DNA from 4 places in the Paenibacillus allorhizosphaerae genome. Region 3 is predicted to be linked to each of the others. Evidence: riboswitches for the same ligand, from Rfam matches in the RefSeq annotation. Region 3 holds a riboswitch; each other region holds the start of a gene.
The links. A riboswitch is a leader RNA that binds a small molecule or an ion and turns the genes downstream of it on or off. The one in region 3 is predicted to bind cyclic di-AMP.
Positions count from the first base shown of each region.

Region 1 (5,057 bases), on a different contig from region 3:
TTTCCCATTCGCTTGGGGTATATGAAATCACCCGCAAAATCATCTCGCAATTTGAACGCAACGCGTATGTAGACTGGCCGAAGGAAGAACGATTGCTGTGCCTTTGTGCCGCGCTTCTGCACGATGTCGGACACGGGCCGTTCTCCCATTCCATCGAAAAAACGTTCGGTACGCATCATGAAGAATGGTCGTGTCGAATTGTGCTGGGCGACACGGAAGTCAATCAAGTTCTGCGGCAAGCTTCGCCTACCTTTCCCCAGCAGGTTGCCGGTATTATTGCCAAGACATACACCCACGAAATCGTCGTCAGCCTTGTATCCAGCCAGTTGGATGCGGACCGGATGGATTACTTGCTGCGCGATGCTTATTTTACAGGCGTCAATTATGGCACTTTTGATTTGGAGCGCATTCTTCGCGTCATGCGTCCTTATCAAGGTCATATTGTCGTGAAAGAAAGCGGCATGCATGCTGTGGAAGATTACTTAATGTCGCGCTATCAAATGTATTGGCAGGTCTACTTTCATCCTGTCACCCGAAGTGCTGAAGTCATTTTGCACAAAATTTTTCAGAGAGCGAAGCACTTGTATGAAAGCAGCTACTCGTTCCGCTTCATGCTTCCGCCTCTACTCAACCTGTTTAATCAAGCATTGACGGTGGATGATTATTACTTGCTGGACGAAGCCTTGATGCAAACAGCTTTGATGCAATGGTCCATGGAAGAGGATCGGACTTTGGCCGACTTATGCTCCCGTTTTTTGCAGCGGCGATTGTTCCAATATATAACGCTGGAGCGGATCGACGACGGGCAAATGGAGCGGCTCCGAGCCCAATTAGAACGGTTCGGCATCGATCCGGCATATTATCTGGAAATTGATTTTCCGTCCGATCTTTCCTATGATGTATATCGACCCGGTGTGCACGATGAAAAATTGCCCATCCTGCTGCTCGATTCCAAAGATCGTCTTACTGAAATTTCCAGAAAATCCGAGATCGTAAGATCGATCAGCGGCATCCACATGGGAAAATACCATCTGTATTACCCACAGGAGTTCATTACGAAACATCTTTCTCAATTTGACCCGGATTTGCAAAAACTGCTCTCAACTTAAATGATTTTCCTTCCTTTCCAAGATGATTATCAAATAGAAGACAAAAGGAGTCGCTTTATGCTCATAGATACGCATGCACACTTGAATGCGCCTCAGTTCGATGAAGATCGACAACAGGTCATCGAACGCGCGCAGCAGAACGGAATTCGTCGAATTATCAATGTCGGTTTTAACCGGGAAACGATACCGAGCTCCATTGCGCTGGCCGAGCAGTACGATTTCATCTATTCTACGGTTGGCTGGCATCCGACGGATGCCAAAGATATGCTGCCTGAAGATCTGGAATGGCTCGAGTCGCTTTGCCGGCATGAGAAAGTGGTGGCGATCGGCGAGATCGGCCTCGATTATTATTGGGACACGTCCCCCAAAGACGTGCAGGATCGGGTATTCCGGGAGCAAATCCGGCTGGCCCGCAAAGTCGGAATGCCGATTGTCATCCATAACCGGGACGCCCATCACGATGTGGTGCAAACGCTCCGAGAAGAAAAGGCGGCGGAGGTCGGCGGCGTCATGCATTGCTATTCCGGAAGCTGGGAGACGGCGAAGCTGTGTCTGGATATGAATTTTTACATTTCATTCGGCGGACCGGTTACGTTCAAAAATGCCAGGCAGCCCAAAGAAGTGCTTCAACACGTGCCGCTCGACCGCTTATTGATTGAGACGGACGCGCCTTATTTGGCCCCGCACCCTTACCGCGGCAAGCGAAACGAGTCTTCCTACGTCCGTCTTGTTGCCGAGACTGCGGCGGAAATTAAGGGAATTTCGGTAGAGGAGCTGGCGGAGATCACAACCCGAAATGCGATGGCTTTTTTTCGCTTAAAGTGAAAAAAGGTGCCGATGGGGACGGCCTGTTTTTTGTTCGACTGAAGATAAATGAAGAAAAACGATGAAAAATAGATGTGCGGAAAAGAAATATAAGGTTTTTATTCGGAAAAACAATGAATAATGGTGATTTCGGCCAAAATTCACTCTAATTTTTCGAGTTTGTATACTTTACAACTTCTACCTTCCCATCGTAAACTCAATAATAACTTCATAACGATTACCATATTTCCAACTTCGCTGAGTTTCCAAATGGGAAACGGGGGAACCGCATTGCATGCTGTTTGGCTTCGGCCGGCGGCAGCGGTGTAAAATAGGGGTGAATCCCAAGTGCATGCAGATGCACTGGTTGACAACGAATACCGGTATTCCGGCTATTCATTGCAACATGGGTAGGGCGACTCTCAAGTCCGAATCCGTCAGCTAACCTCGTAAGCGTTAAGAGAGAGGTAAATTGTCGTGTGCTTCTATTTTCATTTGAACAAATGAGAAAAGTCACGGGAAGAGCCCTCTTCTCCGCTGACTTTTTTTTGTGTTTCCCCGTTAGATGGGATAAAGGTCCGAGCCGGTTCATAAACATGTGTCCCAAGGAGGTGGGGCTGCAGGCAAGTCGCAGTTCTGATGACACCGGACGGAGGTTGCTGCAAACTGTAACGCAGCGATGCGCTACTCGGAAGCAGCGTTGGTGTGGAGCCAAACTAAATTACCATAGTCGCGTCAGATCTACTCATGCAAAACACTCGGGTGGCGAGGCTTTGAAGGAGGACCGAACTAGTGGGCGTTGTGTCAACGGAACAAACCCATGTAAGACGATCATCCAGCATGTCCTTCGCATTGCGATGGAAGCATGAAAACTTGCGTATGATATCGATTATTGCACTCATTTCATTCGCGATGGCTTTCATGTTTTTAATGATGTTGTATGGTACGGCCATTAAGCGCGTATCGGTAGTTGTAGACGGCCAGGAGAAAACATTTCAAACCCGGCACGGGAATCTGCAACGAATACTGGATGAACAAGGCATTGCTGTCGGCGAGCACGATCATCTGTCTCACTCCCTGGCGAGCGCGATCAAATCGGGAGAGCGGATTATGATTGAACGGGCGAAGCCGGTAGAGCTTACCGCCGATGGAGAAACCAAAACGGTATACACGATCGGTAAAACGGTGGGAAGTGCGCTGCAGGAACTAAGCATTTCTTTGGGCGAGCTTGATAAAATAACCCCTGCGATCGATGCGCCTTTGCCGGAAAATGATAAAATTCAAATTGTACGGGTGAAGAAAGAGACGGAAGAAGTAACGGAACCGATTGCATTTGAAGTTGTCAAACGCAACGAACCGCAGCTCTTGAAAGGTAAAGAACAAGTAGTTCAGGAAGGGCAAGAAGGCGTCTTGCTCAAAACGAAGGAAAAAGTGTTTGAAGACGGCGAATTGGTGTCTGAACAGGTAGTTGACGAGAAAGTCCAATCGGAAAGTATAAAAAAGATTGTTGCGATCGGCACGAAAAACCCGGTAACGGTGTTGTCGGCCTCGTCGCCCACTGTGGATGAAATATCGAAAAATGGAGTGACCTTTGCTTACAAGCAGGTCATCAATAATGTCACGCTTACCGCTTATACCGCTGGTTCCACAGGAAAAGGAACCTCGCATCCGGGATTCGGTAAGACGGCTACAGGTACGACAGTAACGGAAGGTCGCACGATTGCAGTAGATCCAAAGGTCGTTCCTTTGGGTTGGTGGGTTTATATCGATGGTATCGGATTCCGCAGAGCGGAGGATACGGGTAGCGCTATCAAAGGAAACGTCATGGACGTTTATTTCGAGAGCAATACGTATGCGAACCGGTTCGGATTGAAGCGCGGGTATACCGTGTATGTCATCGGACCGAAGAAGCCGACAACCGATTAATGACTTGCAATTAGGGCAGACTCATAATATAGACGAGAAGGAAAGAAGAGGTGCGACACGTTCCTCTTCTTTTCTGCTGTTAGCGAAAGAAGGTAAGTATGGTATGATTAAGGAAATCATTGTCGTTGAAGGAAAAGACGATACAACGGCCGTGAAACGGGCTGTCGAAGCCGAGACGATCGAAACCGGCGGGTCGGCGATCAACAAAGATGTGTTGAAACGGATCCGATTGGCGCAAGAGCGCAGAGGCGTCATCGTCTTCACCGACCCGGACCACGCGGGGGAACGGATCCGCAAAATCATTTCGAAAGAAGTGCCCGGCTGCAAGCATGCTTTTTTGACCCAGGAAGCGGCGACGAGCCGCGGAGATATCGGCGTGGAGAACGCATCCGTAGAAGCGATTCGCGAGGCGCTTGAGAATGTGCGCACCGATTATCAGTCGGCGGAAGCCCAAATTTCATGGGAAGACCTGATGGAAGCTGGACTCATCGTCCATCCCGAGGCGGCCGCCCGAAGAATGATGGTCGGCAAATATTTAGGAATCGGCTATTGTAACGGAAAACAATTTTATAACCGCTGCCGCATGTTTCAGATTTCGCAGGAAGAGTTTCTGGAAGCGTGCCGTCCGCTAGCGGAAAATGAGGGTACAAATCATGACTAGAGATCACATCCATGGACAGACGGAACGGGCGGTGCTGGAAGATATCGCGACGCCCAAACGAACCAATGACCTGCTTAAAAGGCACGGATTCGTGCTGAAAAAAAGCCTCGGACAAAATTTTCTGATTGATCCGAACATCTTAAACAAAATTGTATCGGCCGCAAATCTGGATGCAGCAAAAGGCGCCCTTGAGATCGGTCCGGGCATCGGGGCGCTGACCCAGCAGCTCGCGAAAGTCGCTAAGCGCGTCGTAGCCGTTGAAATCGACCAAAGGCTGCTTCCGCTGCTGCAGGAGACGCTGGAAGGCTATCCTCACGCTGCGGTTATTCACGGCGATGTGCTGAAGATCGATTTGAAGAAGCTGTTTGACGAGCATTTTCACGAAGTTGCCCGCGTGAGCGTTGTAGCCAATTTGCCGTATTACATTACGACTCCGATCATTATGATGCTTTTGGAACAAAAGCTGCCTTTGGAGAACATCGTCGTGATGATCCAGAAAGAAGTGGCCGAGCGCATGGCGGCAAAGCCCGGCGGCAAAGAATACGGCAGCCTCAGCA
Region 1 is NZ_JBHSRV010000021.1:9,343-14,399, forward strand. It holds gene ACFQI7_RS33820 (HD domain-containing protein) at 1-1,109, shown strand, start outside; gene ACFQI7_RS33825 (TatD family hydrolase) at 1,167-1,934, shown strand; cyclic di-AMP (ydaO/yuaA leader) riboswitch at 2,160-2,385, shown strand; gene ACFQI7_RS33830 (3D domain-containing protein) at 2,706-3,839, shown strand; gene rnmV (ribonuclease M5) at 3,943-4,500, shown strand; gene rsmA (16S rRNA (adenine(1518)-N(6)/adenine(1519)-N(6))-dimethyltransferase RsmA) at 4,493-5,057, shown strand, end outside.
Region 1: it holds a riboswitch for cyclic di-AMP, as region 3 does, so the genes downstream of both, ACFQI7_RS33830 (3D domain-containing protein) here and ACFQI7_RS26765 (hypothetical protein) in region 3, are expected to answer to the same signal.

Region 2 (5,057 bases), on a different contig from region 3:
GCCGCTGTCATTCGAGCACGCTCTTTTCCATCACGGTTTGCGCAATCCGCTCGCGGCGCGCCGCAACTTTCCGCTGAAGCTCTTCGTCAAAAGCACCGAGCAGCTGCGCAGCGAGCAGACCTGCGTTCGTTGCACCGGCATGCCCGATCGCTACCGTCGCAACCGGAATGCCGCCAGGCATCTGTACGATCGAGAGCAAGGAATCGAGTCCGTTCAAGGTAGACGTTTTCACCGGCACGCCGATCACCGGCAGCACCGTCTTGGAGGCGACCATCCCCGGCAAATGCGCCGCGCCTCCGGCGCCCGCGATGATAACCTTTAACCCCCGTTCCACCGCTGAAGCCGCATATTCGAACATTAAATCCGGGGTACGGTGCGCGGAAACGACTTTCTTCTCATACGGAACGCCTAATTCCTCGAGCACGTCACAGGCGTGCTTCATCGTTTCCCAGTCGGACTGACTTCCCATGATGACGCCAACAAGTACGGACACTGGCTGAACCTCCGATATTATAGATTAAATTAGCAACATACACTGCAATGCACATAGCGCTTTTGATCGGTGAAGATCCATTCGTGTTTAAGTTAAGCTTCTGATGTATAAAAAAACGTCCGGCTGATAGGGCGCATACCGATGCGTTCTATCCACTGGACGACAAATAGCCCGAAGCGCAAGCTAAGGCCGGGCACAAACATGCCGACCTTCCTTATCGTTCGTTCACTCGTAGTCCAAAAATTTATGGTTTTTGGGTAGAAACTTTCGGGCCATATTCCCGACTTTATACGAGATTATTCGACTTTATTCTCCAAAAATTCGTTTGTTCCATCTTGTTATTACCCTCTCAGTTTAACAGCCTTTAACAGCGCATGTCAACTATAAAAGACGAACATTAAATAAATTCAAACAAAAAATAGTTCGCATTTATTGAATGATCTTCAGCGATATGCCGTTTAAGTTTGCGAATTCGCTTTCATTTTTATCAAATCCTGCAATGTGCTATGGATTTCGGCCGAACTCAATCCGCCTGCCGATATTTTCCCTTCATCTAATTGAAGCCATTGCTCGCACATTCGAATCCCTTCATCGATCGCCTTAAGTCTCCGCTCCCATTGTCCGGATTTCTCCAGCTCGTCCAACCATTGAAACAACACGTCTTCCGCATCGGCCAGCTTGCCCGCCTCATTGCAATAAGGAATCAGCTTTTCCAATAGCTCGGCGCTTTTGGGAGCACGCCCGGCCATGTCCAGCGCATGGTTCAAACGCTCGTCGAATTCATTCTTCAGCTCGGACCGGGCATCCAGTTCCATCGCCGTCAGCAGCATTTCAACGCATTTGAGTGCCGTCTGCCGGGCCGCGGTCTCGTTACCCGCCTCTTTCCATACGGACGCTTCCGCATGAAGCAGATCGCCCGCCGCCAGCACTTTCCCTTGATCAATCCCGCCGTCCTGAGAAAACATGGCGAGCAAATCTTTCACCGACAGCGCTCCGATCAGCTTCGAATTCATACCGAGCAGTTGTTTCATCGCTTGATTCAACAGCGCCATCGCCTCTTCAAATTGCGCGTTTCTTCTGGCCGCGGCCACTTTATATACCGCAACGGCTGCCTTCTCAATCAGTCCCAAAATATAGTCTCGTCTATACATTGTGCTTCTCCTCCCCTGCCCTGACGGTCATAAACTTCTACTCTTGCACGAATTTATTTTCATTGTACCCCATTTCTGCCCGGGAGGAAAAAGGGGGCTTCCATTAATCGGAAATGACTGGATAATTTTATGCATTGAACCGGTACGTACGCTATGGTAAATTACTAAAAGCCGAATCGCGCATTTTTTTGCCGTGCGCGTACGGGGGATGAAACACATGGGGTGAATGCATTTCGGCATCGTCACGATTTAAGGCGACGGCTGCAATACTAGGGAGCATCCTCTTCCCGAACCCGACAACTAACCTCGGAGGCATTCATAGGAGGGAAATGAATGCAATTGAATATTAAGGGCATGTTCCTCGCATGTTTGTTCGCCTTGCCTGCCGTTTTGCCGGTATGCCAAAAAGCGGAAGCGGCCGAGCCTCAACGCTTGGCGGAAGACGTGAAGGTGCAAGTCAACGACAGTCTGGTCCATTTTCCGGACGCACAGCCTTTCCTGGATGAGAATCATAAGTTGCGGGTGCCTGCCCGCGTCGTCGCAGACAAGCTTGGAGTTCAAGTACAATGGGAACCGGCGGGCTCGCAAATAAAAGTCACTTTGGCGAATGGAAAAAAGAGCATTTCGCTTACGACGGGCGATAACCATATTTCGGTCGACGGCAAATCAACCGAAATCGCAACACCAGCAGAACTGATCGACGGGAAAGTCTATGTTCCTTTCCGGCTGCTCTCCGATACGTTCGGGTATAACAGCCAGTGGGACAACTCGAACCGTATCGCCATTTTGGGTACGGACGGTAAATATTATGCTCCGGCATGGTACAAGCCAAAAGAACAGCCAGCCGCCGTTTCGACATTGAGCAGCAGTGCGATCCCTTCGTACAGCAAACTCATCGAAGCGAAAGCAACGGCGTATACGGCTTCTCCGAGCGAGAATGGCGGCAACGGCCCAGTCGATTATATGGGAAATCCATTGCAGCTCGGAACGATCGCCGTCGACCCGAACGTGATCCCGCTCGGCACGAAAGTATATATCGAGGGCTATAATTACGACGGCTTGCCGTCCGGTGGCTTGTACGCTACGGCCAGTGATATCGGCGGTGCCATTAAAGGCAATAAAATTGATATTTTCTTGCCCGAAAGCCGCTCAAAAGCAAGGATGTTCGGCGTACAGCAAGTTAAAATTTACGTATTAGGTTCCTAACTACATCTCTACAGCAGTCTGGACTCATCCAATGGCAAAAACAGTCGTCCTCTTTAGGGCGGCTGTTTTTTTTTGCATGCCGCCGCTTCCGAATACTTTTCATCCGTTGGCCCACCCTAACTAAGGTACTTTAGATGCCGAGGTGAAGCCCGTTGACGAAAACAAAAACCGTAGTAACGCTCCTGCTCATTGTTTCGCTGATGATTCCGATTACGACTACCGCGGCGCCTCCGCTCGGCAGCGAGGTTGTATGGAACGTGCAGACGGACCAGAAGCTTATCGCCTTAACGTTTGATGATGGTCCTAATCCGGTATATACCCCGCAAATACTGGATTTACTTCATCAGTATCAGGCTAAGGCGACTTTTTTCGTGCTCGGCAAACGCGTGAAAATGTATCCGGCCATTGCGATCCGTGAAGTAAATGAAGGCCATGAGATTGCCAATCATACGTTTGACCATCATTTTCTGAAAAACTACCCTCCCGAACGAATCGTCGAGGAAATTCGGCAAACCCAGGAAGTCATCTTCGATATTACCGAGCAAATGCCGAGCGTCTTTCGGCCCCCAGGCGGATTTTACAACGATGCGCTGCTCCAATCCATGAAGGAGGACAAGCTGACGGTCGTCATGTGGTCCTGGTATCAGGATACGAAAGACTGGAAGAAGCCTGGCGCCGACAAAATCGTTCAAACGGTGCTAAACAATGTTCACAACGGTGACATCATTTTGTTCCACGATCTTGAAGGAGATTGTAGCCAAACCGTAGAGGCGCTCAAACGCATCCTGCCGGAGCTTCAGCAGCGCGGCTACCGCTTTCTTACCGTATCTGATCTCATCGCTAAGACGCGAAAATGAGCATTTTCAGCGCTCTTGCCCCGGCGGCAAGAGCTTATTCCATAAACCCGACCTCATTGCAAAGCTCTACCAATATATAAACGCAGTACAACTGTTGGCGGTTGCACCAATGAATGCTTGATAGTGCGCCTTCGATCTCTTTTTTTGCTTTATTAATGCTACGATGCTCAACTGCCTGTAAGATTTCCTTCATTTTTTGTATTTTGCATAAAATAAACCGTTTTCCGGATCGCGCTCTGGCCATAGCAGTCCTTCTTCTTCCCAATGCCGGATTGCCGAAGAAGCGCAGCCATGTTTTCGTTATACACGGGAATGGCTCCGGCTGCGAAATTCAACTATAATATCTTCATAATAAGGAGGTATTGCCGTGGTTCTTGCTGAAAAAGACCCTTTCATCCGAAGCTTCGCTCTGCTGCGGGAAAAGGTCCCGTCGTTTGCGCAATATCCGTTCAATCTCCCAGCACTGGGAGAACTGCACAATCTTACGCTTCATCCGAAAGTCACTTATATCGTGGGTGAGAACGGCATGGGGAAATCTACGCTGTTGGAAGCGCTGGCCGTTGCCTGGGGCTTCAATCCGGAAGGCGGAACCATGAATTTCAACTTCTCCACGCAGGAGTCGCACTCTACGCTGCATCAATATATTCGGATCGTGCGCGGTATTAATAAGCCGCGTGACGGTTTCTTTTTCCGAGCCGAAACGTACTATAACCTTGCCACCAATATTGATCAAATGGATCGGGAGCCTGGATCGGGAGGGAAGATCATCGATTCTTACGGAGGCAAGTCGCTGCATGAGCAGTCGCATGGAGAATCGTTCTTTTCCGCATTTATGCATCGATTCGGCGGCAACGGACTTTACATCCTGGATGAGCCGGAAGCGGCGCTCTCACCTTTCAAACAACTGTCTATGCTCTCCCGTATCCATACCTTGGTGAATAAAAACTCGCAATTCATTATTTCGACCCATTCTCCCATATTGATGGCTTATCCTGATTCCGCTTTATATCAGCTTACCGCCGATGGCATTCAACACACCCGGTTAGATGAAACGGACCATTATATCATTACGAAGCAATTTCTGAACAATCGGGAGCGGATGCTGAGGGAGCTTTTTCTTGATGAATAAAAAAAGAGCAGAATTGTTCCGCTCTTTCTCTCCCGTAATGATGTTTAGATGGGCTGGCCGTTCTTTTTATTATCGAAACGGCGATCCCGGTTATCGATCGCGCCCGGATTCGGCGAAACCGGCGGATCAATTTGTACAGGCATACTTGTCGTACGTGTCTTGTGCAGATCCGTCGCTCCGCTAGCATGCGTACCCAGCTGGCCAAGCTCCTCATTCGGACT
Region 2 is NZ_JBHSRV010000008.1:320,216-325,272, forward strand. It holds gene purK (5-(carboxyamino)imidazole ribonucleotide synthase) at 1-11, opposite strand, end outside; gene purE (5-(carboxyamino)imidazole ribonucleotide mutase) at 8-493, opposite strand; purine riboswitch at 706-807, opposite strand; gene ACFQI7_RS26275 (DUF6483 family protein) at 952-1,644, opposite strand; cyclic di-AMP (ydaO/yuaA leader) riboswitch at 1,804-1,974, shown strand; gene ACFQI7_RS26280 (stalk domain-containing protein) at 1,978-2,850, shown strand; gene ACFQI7_RS26285 (polysaccharide deacetylase family protein) at 3,003-3,707, shown strand; gene ACFQI7_RS26290 (hypothetical protein) at 3,897-3,980, opposite strand; gene ACFQI7_RS26295 (AAA family ATPase) at 4,075-4,836, shown strand; gene ACFQI7_RS26300 (hypothetical protein) at 4,881-5,057, opposite strand, start outside.
Region 2: it holds a riboswitch for cyclic di-AMP, as region 3 does, so the genes downstream of both, ACFQI7_RS26280 (stalk domain-containing protein) here and ACFQI7_RS26765 (hypothetical protein) in region 3, are expected to answer to the same signal.

Region 3 (5,057 bases):
TACGATGTCCCCGGTTAATAATGTTTTTTTATTATTACTCATGTTTGTCGTCACCTCTTTAACGGATCGTCAAATGCTCGGCAATCGGACCAAGCACAATCGCCGGCAAGAACGTCAATGCACCGATAATCAGTACCGTACCTATAAGGATGCCGACGAACAAACCGTTATCCGTACGGAACGTACCGATCGTTTCCGGAACCCATTGCTTGCGCAGCAGCGAGCCGGCCACGGCAAGAAGCGCGACCATCGAAATATATCGGCCGAACAGCATCACGAGCCCTGTGGTTATATTCCAGAACGGCGTATTGTCTCCGAGTCCCTCGAACCCCGAACCGTTATTGGCCGCGGACGATGTGTACTCATACAGTACTTGTGAGATTCCATGGAATGTCGGGTTCGTAATCGCCGCTTTGCCGAGCTCCGTTGCGAGCGCGATCGCCGTTGGAGCAAGTATGATAAACGGATGCGTCAATATCGCTATCGCGATTAATTTCATCTCGCGGGCTTCGATCTTTCGCCCCAGAAACTCCGGCGTCCTTCCTACCATTAAACCGGCGAGGAAAACAGCCAGAATCGCGTACATCAGCATGTTCACCAGACCGACGCCCTTTCCTCCGAACACACAGTTCAGCATCATTAAAGCGAGCGGCGTAATGCCTCCGAGCGGCGTGAGCGTATCATGCATATTGTTCACCGAACCGGTCGTGGCCGATGTCGTAACGGTAGTAAATAAAACCGATTGCGGAATGCCGAATCGTACCTCTTTCCCTTCCATGCTGCCCTGTGATGCATCAATGCCCAAACGGTTCATCACCGGGTTACCTCTGGTCTCGGATACGTAAACCAAGGACAAGAACAGCAGGAACAAAATCATCATCGCGGAAAAGATAACCCAACCTTGCTTGCGGTTTTTCGCGAACAAGCCGTACGTATACGGGAGTGCGGCCGCCAGCGACCACATCGACAATATTTCGATGACATTCGTGAGCGGATTCGGATTCTCGAACGGATGGGCCGAGTTCACTCCGAAAAATCCGCCGCCGTTCGTTCCCAAGTGCTTGATGGACTCCAGAGACGCCACCGGACCGATAGCGATTTGTTGTACTTGTCCCTCCAAACCCGTAACCGTTAAGGTAGGCTGCAGCGTTTGCGGAACGTGAAGCGCCACAAGCAGAAGCGTCACCACGAGCGCCAGCGGGAAAAACACGCGCGTATGAGCTTTCACGAAATCTTCAAAGAAGTTCCCGATCGTCCGACCCTTATTTGTAATCCCTCGAACAAAAGCGATGGCAACACATAACCCGGTCGCCGCAGAAGTGAACATCATCATCATGATGACGGCCATTTGCGAGAAATACGAGAGCCCCGATTCGCCGCTGTAATGCTGCAGGTTCGTGTTGGTCATGAAGCTGATGACCGTATTGAATGAAAGCGTCTGCTCCATGTTGTCGATGCCGTTCGGATTCAGCGGCAAAAACTTTTGTACCCTCAGAATCAAATAACTGACGGCCACCAGCACGATGTTCGTTAAAATGAAGCTGAGTCCGTACGTTTTCCAGGTCATGCCCTTTCGATCCTTAAGCCCGATCAGGGCAAAAACAGGTTTCTCAATGATAGAAAAAAATTTGTCCGTCACACTCGCTTCATTCCGAAACACCTGGTATAAATAAGTGCCGAGCGGCTTAACGATCAGCATCAAAATCAGGATCACAACGGCAATTTGCAAAATGCCCACAGTGTACAGCCTCCCTAAAATTTCTCCGGATGAATGAGCGCATAGGCCAGGTAAATAAAGATAAACGCCGTAAATAAATAAACAACGATCATTTGCGCTCACCTCCCGTTTCCTCAGTCACTTTGCCGCACCAGGACAAAAAGCCGGCGAACAGAACGTAAGTCGCTGCGAGAATCAAAACCATATAGAGATCCGCCATATATACTCCTCCATCACTTCCAAGTTCTCGGTTCACCCTACAAGCGCATGGAGTAAAAACGATACTTCATCGCTGTTCGTATGAATGACGAAGCTCGCTCCAAGTCCTTTATAAATGAGCCGCGGGTGGTTCGAATGCGTGATTACATAAGTCGGTTCGCTGCTCCAAGAACTGCATATGCGAATGTAGCGGCAGCACAAAGTAAAACTGCTTTCGAACAAAAATATTTTTCCGATCGGAAAGTCGGGCAGCTGCCAGGTGCTTTCCTCGGTTGTGTCGACGAGTATAATGCGCTCAACGCCCAGCTCCTTCATTCGCGCTCGCTCCCGCTTGTTATTAGCGATCGCGGCAAAGGGGAGTCTATGCGTCATTAATAAACGGACGAAGGCTTCACCCGCTTTGTTGGGCGCAGATACCAGAATAAATCTTTGCCGGCTATCCATGTGTTCTCCTCCTTGAATGAAGAAAGAGAAGGCAACAAAAAAGAAGCCTGCGATCAGAGAAGAACTCTTCCCGCGGCTTCTGAAGGCACAGTAAAGAACATACCGTGTCCTGCTCACGACAATCGTTGCCTCTCTCTATACGCTTACGAGGTTAGCTGACGGATTCGGGCGTGAGAGTCGCCCTACTTGCGTTGCAATTGTACAGCGGAGATGTCGCTGGACAATTGTCAACAATGCTGCAACCGTTACATCGGTATTCACGATGTCGGTTGTCAACTGCAAGATTCACCCCATAAAGCCGTGACCGTATCCGACATTTGGATATGCTGCGCGACTCCGTTGGTTCCCCCGTTCCTTTTCCATTCAAGGATTCAGCGAAAAGTTGCATATGACCTATTCAATTTATTCGTCTCTGCAAATAAAACGGTAAATTTTCAATAAAATGCAGCAAAAAACCACAGAGGCATTAAGCCCTGTGGTCGCGGCAAACGATCACAAGCTTCATCATCCTCTCTCCAAAAGCAGCGCTTTTCTGTCGAATCGATCCGGATTCGAAAGACAAGCCGGCTGCCGTCTAACGCTTACGAGGTTAGCTGACGGATTCGGGCGGTGAGAGTCGCCCTACGCGAGTACGGAATTCCATGACATTCCGTCCCCGCGATTCACCCCTGGCGATGCGCGACCGGCTCTCACACCGTTCTTGCACCACCTGTTGGTTCCCCCGTTTTCCTTGGTATCAAGGAAATTCAGCGAATAAAAATGGGAAACTTTGTTTGGATTGTTTCTTGAGTCGTATCATACGCTCGAAGCAACGCGCTGTAAAGAAACGCTGCATTGCAAATCCGGCACTGGCAGGCGATAGAGCTCGAACAATCCGTATATGATCTTTCATTTTCGATATCATGCTCCGCTTTTCGCCGCTTTTCTGAGAAACCGCGATAAACGAAGAATCAAGCAGCATTTATATCGATATTAAATGCAGGCTTTGAATGAATCCGTTTCCATCCTCATATGAAGCCAAAAAACCGAAAATAACATCCGGATTCGGGTTTTACTTTGCGTATGGCTCGGAGTATGATTCATTGCAACAATATCATATTTTCCTATTCAAACGCAGAGTTCCTTTATAGGAAACGGGGGACCCAATCGAAGCCTATACTAACGCAAAGGCTTCAAGGGGTGAATCTCAGATAGTGACAACCGACATCGCTTCGCTAGATGTAACGGTTGCAACGTGAGTAGGGCACTCTCAAGCCCGAACCCGACAGCTAACCTCGTATGCGCATTGAGAGAGAACCGCACCCATGCCTTCTATTGCTATGCAAGAAGCCCGGGAGCAGAGTTTCTCTGCTCTTCGGGCTTTTTTGCGCTTTCCACCTTAAAGTTAAGGAGATTGGATACGATGTTCAACTTAACCGTTCCTTCACCCGTAATAAATGAAAATGAGCTTTTACACTATCGCATCTGCGCGATGGAGGTGTTCCGGTTCGACTGCCGCCTGATCCAGAATCAAATCCCTTTGACCGGCGGCGAATGCAACTGCGGATTGCTCAAAATATCAAGCGGCGGGGTTAGCGGTTGGGGAGAATACGTGATACCCTGCACGAGGGAAAACATAGATTTGGTCCGCTGGGCATTCGTCTTTGCGAAACTGAAAGGTCTTTCCATTGCCGATGCCATTCGCTGCGTCCAAACCAGAGACAAAGCGTGGGGGCAAGCAAGGACGAATCTCGCCGAATCGGCGCTGCTGGATTTGGCCTTCAAGCTTAGATATCCCTTCACCCTGCAAAAAGATATCGCTTCATCATTAGGGAGTTCCCTGTTGATCGACCGTTCGCAGGCGTACTTCTCTTTCTAAATGCAATGCGGTGCAGACAACATCATGACGAAACCAAGAAAAACCAAGCCGGTCTGTCGGGCCAAACTTGGCTTTCTTTGGTATGCTATTCCTCGGCGTCAAAGGCCGCGGCTACGCTTTGCGATACATGCGGGGAGCCATGCCCACTTCCCTTGCAAATAATCTGGTGAAATAAAGCGGATCCTGATAGCCGACCTCTCTGGCAATTTTCGAAATCGGCTCATTGGTGGTGCGGAGCAGCTGCTTCGCTTTATCCAGCCTTATTTTGTTAATAAATTCAAATGGCGTATAACCCGAGTACCTTTTGAACAAAATCGAGTAGTAGCTGGCCGACAGCGACGCCATGCGCGCCAATTTATCGCGTTCCAGCGACTGCTGGTAATGGTCCTGAATGTATTTCATGGAATCGGATATAAGCCGGGCCGTTTCATCTTCATCCCGCAGCTTGTGGGTCAGCGCCTCACTAAGCCACTTCATCAGCGTCAAGAACAGAAGCCTGACGGTCCATTCGGTCCCCGCGTTTTTGTCATTCCACAACTCATGCAACTGTTTGAGCCGTCGTTCCAGCTCCGCGGCGTCCGCATGAACGGAAAAAACACGCTCGAACGGCAGAGGGGCGCCTTTCTGTCCCAGTCTGGCTTGGTTCCCTTCCCATTCCATCGGGAAATACAGGAAATGCACGCTATAATACGTCAGAGGTTCCGCTTGCGAACTTGACAATATCATGTGTTCATCCGGAGCCATATGAAGAACCGTGCCCGGATTTAGTTCCCATACGGTGCCATTCAATTCATACGTGCCCTTTCCCGCAAACACGTA
Region 3 is NZ_JBHSRV010000009.1:96,929-101,985, forward strand. It holds gene kdpB (potassium-transporting ATPase subunit KdpB) at 1-42, opposite strand, end outside; gene kdpA (potassium-transporting ATPase subunit KdpA) at 59-1,738, opposite strand; gene ACFQI7_RS26760 (potassium-transporting ATPase subunit F) at 1,753-1,830, opposite strand; gene ACFQI7_RS26765 (hypothetical protein) at 1,970-2,380, opposite strand; cyclic di-AMP (ydaO/yuaA leader) riboswitch at 2,505-2,767, opposite strand; cyclic di-AMP (ydaO/yuaA leader) riboswitch at 2,944-3,142, opposite strand; cyclic di-AMP (ydaO/yuaA leader) riboswitch at 3,483-3,679, shown strand; gene ACFQI7_RS26770 (hypothetical protein) at 3,783-4,238, shown strand; gene ACFQI7_RS26775 (AraC family transcriptional regulator) at 4,350-5,057, opposite strand, start outside.

Region 4 (5,057 bases), on a different contig from region 3:
AGCCGCGATGCCGCCGCCCGGCCAGCTCTTCGACGACGTTGCTTACGATAAACTGGAGCAGTTTTTGTTTGTCGCCCGTCTCCATCCCGTCCAGCCTTTCATGAAAGGGGGCGCTCGCTTCGACATACAGCATAATGACGGCGAAGTCGCTGGAGATCGGCTTCATATTAAACGTAATCAGCGATTCGTCGACCGGGATTTGACTGTCGATGCGGCCTTTCAGCAGACGTGCGATAAAATTCGAGCGCAGGATGTGCTGCTGGCTTTTCATCCGGTCCATGATTTTATCCATCTCGCTGAGTGTGCTGCCGATCGCTTGTTCAAGAAATTGAAATTCGTTGTGCTCTTTGCCGTAGCTGACATTGGATTTGCCGGAAAACGTCTGCACGAGCCGCCGGACCGGGTTGTAGTTGCGGCGCAGGAACACATAGGTCAGCAGACTGCCGCCGGACAAGCTGATAAGAACGCTTACATAAGTCAAGTTCCGTACATGCTGCGCTTTCTCCCAGTATAGGGAACTCGGGATCATGGAAATATAGGTCAGCCCGACGCGCTCCGAACGAATGGAATGAATCTCGTATTTTTCCCCGTCTTTTTTATAGTAAAAAAACTTGGATTCATCGCCGAGCTGGTCGAACGGAAAATCGGAAGGGATCGTTTCGTTGGCGTTGGAAACGAGCGTCTCGTTATTCCGGTTCAATATGAGCACATGCCCTTTATTGAACAGCTCTACATTCTGGATCGCGCCAAGGATGCGCGCTTGATCGATCATGACGACGTTGGTTGCCAGCGTCCCGTCTTTATCCGTATTGTAGGGGCTGACGTAAGCGACCGTTTTGCGAATTTTAAGGTTTTCATCGATTCGGACCATCGGCACGAAGCCCCGGAAATCTTTGCGGTCGACCAGGGAGCTCCATTCGCCATAAGGAAACGAAGGATCGGCATGCAAAGTTTGATAGGCGAACGGCCCGCTGCGGACGGTGCCAGGAAGTACGACGGTATTATCGCCGCCGAGGTACGTATAAAACAAATCGACGGTCGGGTAGGCGGATTGGTACAAATTGAAGTCCTGCGTCAGTTTGTATCGATCGTAAATATACTCGTTTGGAGAAGAGGCGTACTTATTGGAATTCAGCAGCTCCTGCATCTGCAAGTTCCAGGTCATTTCGAAGTTCAGGCGCTCCATCGACAAGAAGTAGTTGTCCATCACTTCCCGGACCTGCTTCAGTAACGAAAGATTCGCTTGGTGGATCTCGCCTTCGAGCGTCGTGCTGGATTCGCGGTATACGATCACGCTGATCATGACGGGCAGCAGAAGAACGGCCAAATAGGAAAATAGCCAGGTCAACACAATACTTCGACGATGAATGGAAATGGTTCTCGGCAACAGCATTCGGTGTTCCTCCTCATAGCAGACTGCTTCAGGCGGTTCTTCATCGAAAGGCATCCGTCACATTCATTCTTATTTTAATGTTTATTTAAATCGGCGTACACCTTTTAGAAAATATTGTTTGAACCGGCGCGGCGAAGGGTAATGGGTAATGATTAGACAATCGTATATACAAGGGGGCTCGGAAATTGTGCTGTACATCTTATGCTATAAGGGAAAAAGTCTGGGAAAACCAATGGAATGGTCGGATGCGGAAGTACGGCTTCAGCAGATGAGCCGCTGCTTTAACGGTCTGGAGATTGTGCCTTGGCATGCGAATGACAACGCCGAAACCATCCCCGAACAGCACAAGCTGGGATAGAAAAAAAGAACCGCGTAAGCATCAAGTGGATGCCAGCGGCTCTTAGCGGTGCATTAATTCGCGTCAGTCATCAGCTGCGTATACTGATCATCCGATAGAACGCGGCGAGCGGTAACATAACGTTTTGTGTAGTAGGAGTCGCTCATTTTCGTAATGATGACGCCTTTGTCCGTAGCGGAGTGATAAAATTTGCCGTCGCCCACGTATACGCCTACATGGGAGATTCCTTTGCCGTCAGTATTGAAAAATACCAGGTCGCCGGGGCGAAGCTGATCTTTGTCCACCGAGTCGCCAACCGTGGCTTGGCCTTTGGAAGTATGCGGCAGGTCGATACCGAACTTTTTGAACACCCAAGAAGTATAGCCGGAGCAGTCAAAGCCTTTCGTTGTTGTGCCGGACCATTTGTACGGCGAACCCAATCCTGCGTTTACCGCTGAGCTTAGTGGGGTTTCAGCAAATGCGCTGCCAACCGAGATGGTGCAAAACATAGTCAAAGAAAGTGCAAAACCGACAAGCTTCTTCAAAGAAGTTTCCCCTTCCGGTGCCTACGAGGTTAGCTTGAGGGTTCGGTTGAAGGTTCCCTATGATCACTGTGAAGCGAGATCAATTCACCCAAATTGTGGTCCCCCGTTTTCCGCGAACGGAAATTCGGCAAAATTTTCATTTTGTATTGCTATGTACAGGTATTCGTGGAAAACTGAGCTTTTCCTTCTTTTGTCACAATATTGTCACAATAATTAGGTTAAAACATGAAACCTGCCGATTCGCACCGGGGTTGAGTGTTAGCGCTTACAAAATAAGGAAACAGAAAATCGCCCATCCTTTCCAATCCTTGGAATTTTGTCGAAAAAAGCCGCTACCGCTCGCAGCGCGGCGCCGACATAAAGAACGTGTCGGTCAACGGCGAAAAAGGCCCCGCCTCCTCCGATTCATCGGGGAAGTGGGGCCTAAACGGCGCAAACGGTATTATGCTTTTTCCGACCAAAGTGCATATTGGGTGGCGATCGCCCACAATTTCATGAACATGTGAACGAGTCGGTACGCCTGGAACAATACAAGTGCGGCTAATCCGGCCCAGACGAAGGCGGAAACCATGACGGCCGCCGATACGATGAAGGTAATCGCCAACACGCCCAAAGCGGTTAATACGATGACATGTCCTTGCCTCATCACGAACAGCACGGTGTAGAGAGAAGAGCGGCCGTCCACTTTACCGACCTGCAAATACAGAAAGAGCAGCTGCAGCAGGAAAATGTAAGCGATAAAGCAGCCGGTTGCAGGAAGAAGCGCTTTGCCGAGGTCGGTGTAGGAAGACTGCTCGGCATATTGACGCAGCGCATATGGCACGAGCCAGTACAGCGGGACCAGCGATAAAAGCGTCTGTAGCGCATACAGGCCGAGGAAGGGGAGGGCCAGCTTGCGAATCCCCTTCACGAAACGGTAGCCCGCATTCATTTCCAAATGATGCAGCGAATAATAGATACCGGCGTTGATGACTGGACTGAGCAGCATGCGCAAACCGATCAGAGCGCTCGCCCACCATATATACGGCATGAGCAAATCGGTCTTCATGATCTGAAACTGCCCTTCGATCCAGAACAGCTGAGCCGTTTCGTGAGAAAGATCCTTGCCCGGATACCGGTGAAGCAAAGGGACGACAATGGATTGAATCAGTTTGTAAATCAACACGCCCCAAGCCAAATTATAAAGGAAGAGCGCAAAGACGGCGAACGGTTGCTGCCAGGCGATCGCCCAGCCTTTTTTCATCCAATACCACATAATCGCTTCTCACCTCTCACAAGGCGACCCATCCGAACAAGGTCTCCAAAATTTTCACGACGCTCATATTCCAACGGGCCGAAAGCTTCGGATCGACGTTTGTTTTCATGAATCCGTTAATCCGTTTATTCTCGAGCACAATCGTATGCTGCGGATCGATAGCGACCCAATCGAGCGGGGCCGTATATTTAAAGCTCATAATGACTTCACTGTCCGCGCCGTCCCACGTTTTGTCAATCTGCGATCCGTCGGCGAAGCGGAATCGGATGGGCACGTCCCGATACGTTCCGCCCAGCTTGCGCAGCTGCACTTTATTTTCGTAAACGGTTTGCCCGCCTTCGGTCAGTTTGCGGGTTTCAATGCCGGTTACCGCGTAATCGACCATCATGCCGTTATACACATATTGGTCGAAGAAGTCTTTCCAGCTTGTTTTGGTTACGTCTTCCACCGTTTTCTGAAAATCGCTAGATGTCGGATGCTTGAATTTCCAACGCTGAAAATAGTTGCGCATAATTTTATCCATCGTATCCGGGCCGACCTGCCGCTCCATCGCTTTGAGCACCAGCTTGGCGCGGGTATATACATTTTCGGCATACTGATTGTGGCCGCTGAAGCTCCATGAATTTTTGCGCAGCGCCGCCGGCGATGTGATATAGCTCGACTCGACAAGCAAATTCGGTCGTACGCCGTACTCGGAAGCCATGAGCTTATCTTCCGCATAGGAGGTGAACCCTTCATCCAGCCAGGCTTCCTCGAATTCGTTGCTTGCCACCATGCCGTAGAAGAACTGGTGACCGATTTCATGCACGACAACGCGCTCGAGCTCGAGGTTCGGGTTTTCTTCCGAAGCGCCCCACGCGGTAACGAGCGTCGGGTACTCCATGCCGCCAGCTCCGTTGCCTTCCTCCGGCGGAACGACGATCGACAGGGTGGAGTAAGGATAGCTGCCGTACCATTCGGAGTAGCGGGCCAGCGCTTTTTTGGCGGCGGTCATGTACCGGGCCTTGAGCGCTTCATGCTTCGGATCGAGATACAGCTTAATGCGTACGCCCGGCAGCGACTTGGTTGCGTAAGGCTCTTCGTAATAGATGAAGTGGGGGGAAGCGGCCCAAGCGAAATCGTGGACATCGTCCGAATAAAAATAGTACGTTCTCGTCTTCCCGTCGTCGGCAACCGGCCGGGTCGGAAAGCCGGTGGCTGCGACCGTGTAAGCGGAGGGCACCTTCAGCTTGACGTCAAATATGCCGAAATCGGCATAAAACTCGGAATTGCCGTGATACTGGTGAAGATTCCAGCCTTCTTCCTCGCGGCCGCGAGTGCCTTTGGGCTCGTATACGGCGATTTTCGGAAACCATTGACCAGCCATGACAAAATCGCCGGCATAGCCCATACGGGCAAACACTTGAGGGAGCTGCACCACAAACTCGGTCTTCAGATTCACCTTCTCTCCCGGCAGCACGGCTCGGGGCAGCGGCACCTTGATCAGCGTCTTGTCATCCTTGTTGCCGTCGTCCGGCTGCACGTATT
Region 4 is NZ_JBHSRV010000014.1:112,717-117,773, forward strand. It holds gene ACFQI7_RS31085 (helix-turn-helix domain-containing protein) at 1-1,393, opposite strand, end outside; gene ACFQI7_RS31090 (hypothetical protein) at 1,542-1,751, shown strand; gene ACFQI7_RS31095 (C40 family peptidase) at 1,805-2,275, opposite strand; cyclic di-AMP (ydaO/yuaA leader) riboswitch at 2,279-2,415, opposite strand; gene ACFQI7_RS31100 (hypothetical protein) at 2,718-3,530, opposite strand; gene ACFQI7_RS31105 (M1 family metallopeptidase) at 3,547-5,057, opposite strand, start outside.
Region 4: it holds a riboswitch for cyclic di-AMP, as region 3 does, so the genes downstream of both, ACFQI7_RS31095 (C40 family peptidase) here and ACFQI7_RS26765 (hypothetical protein) in region 3, are expected to answer to the same signal.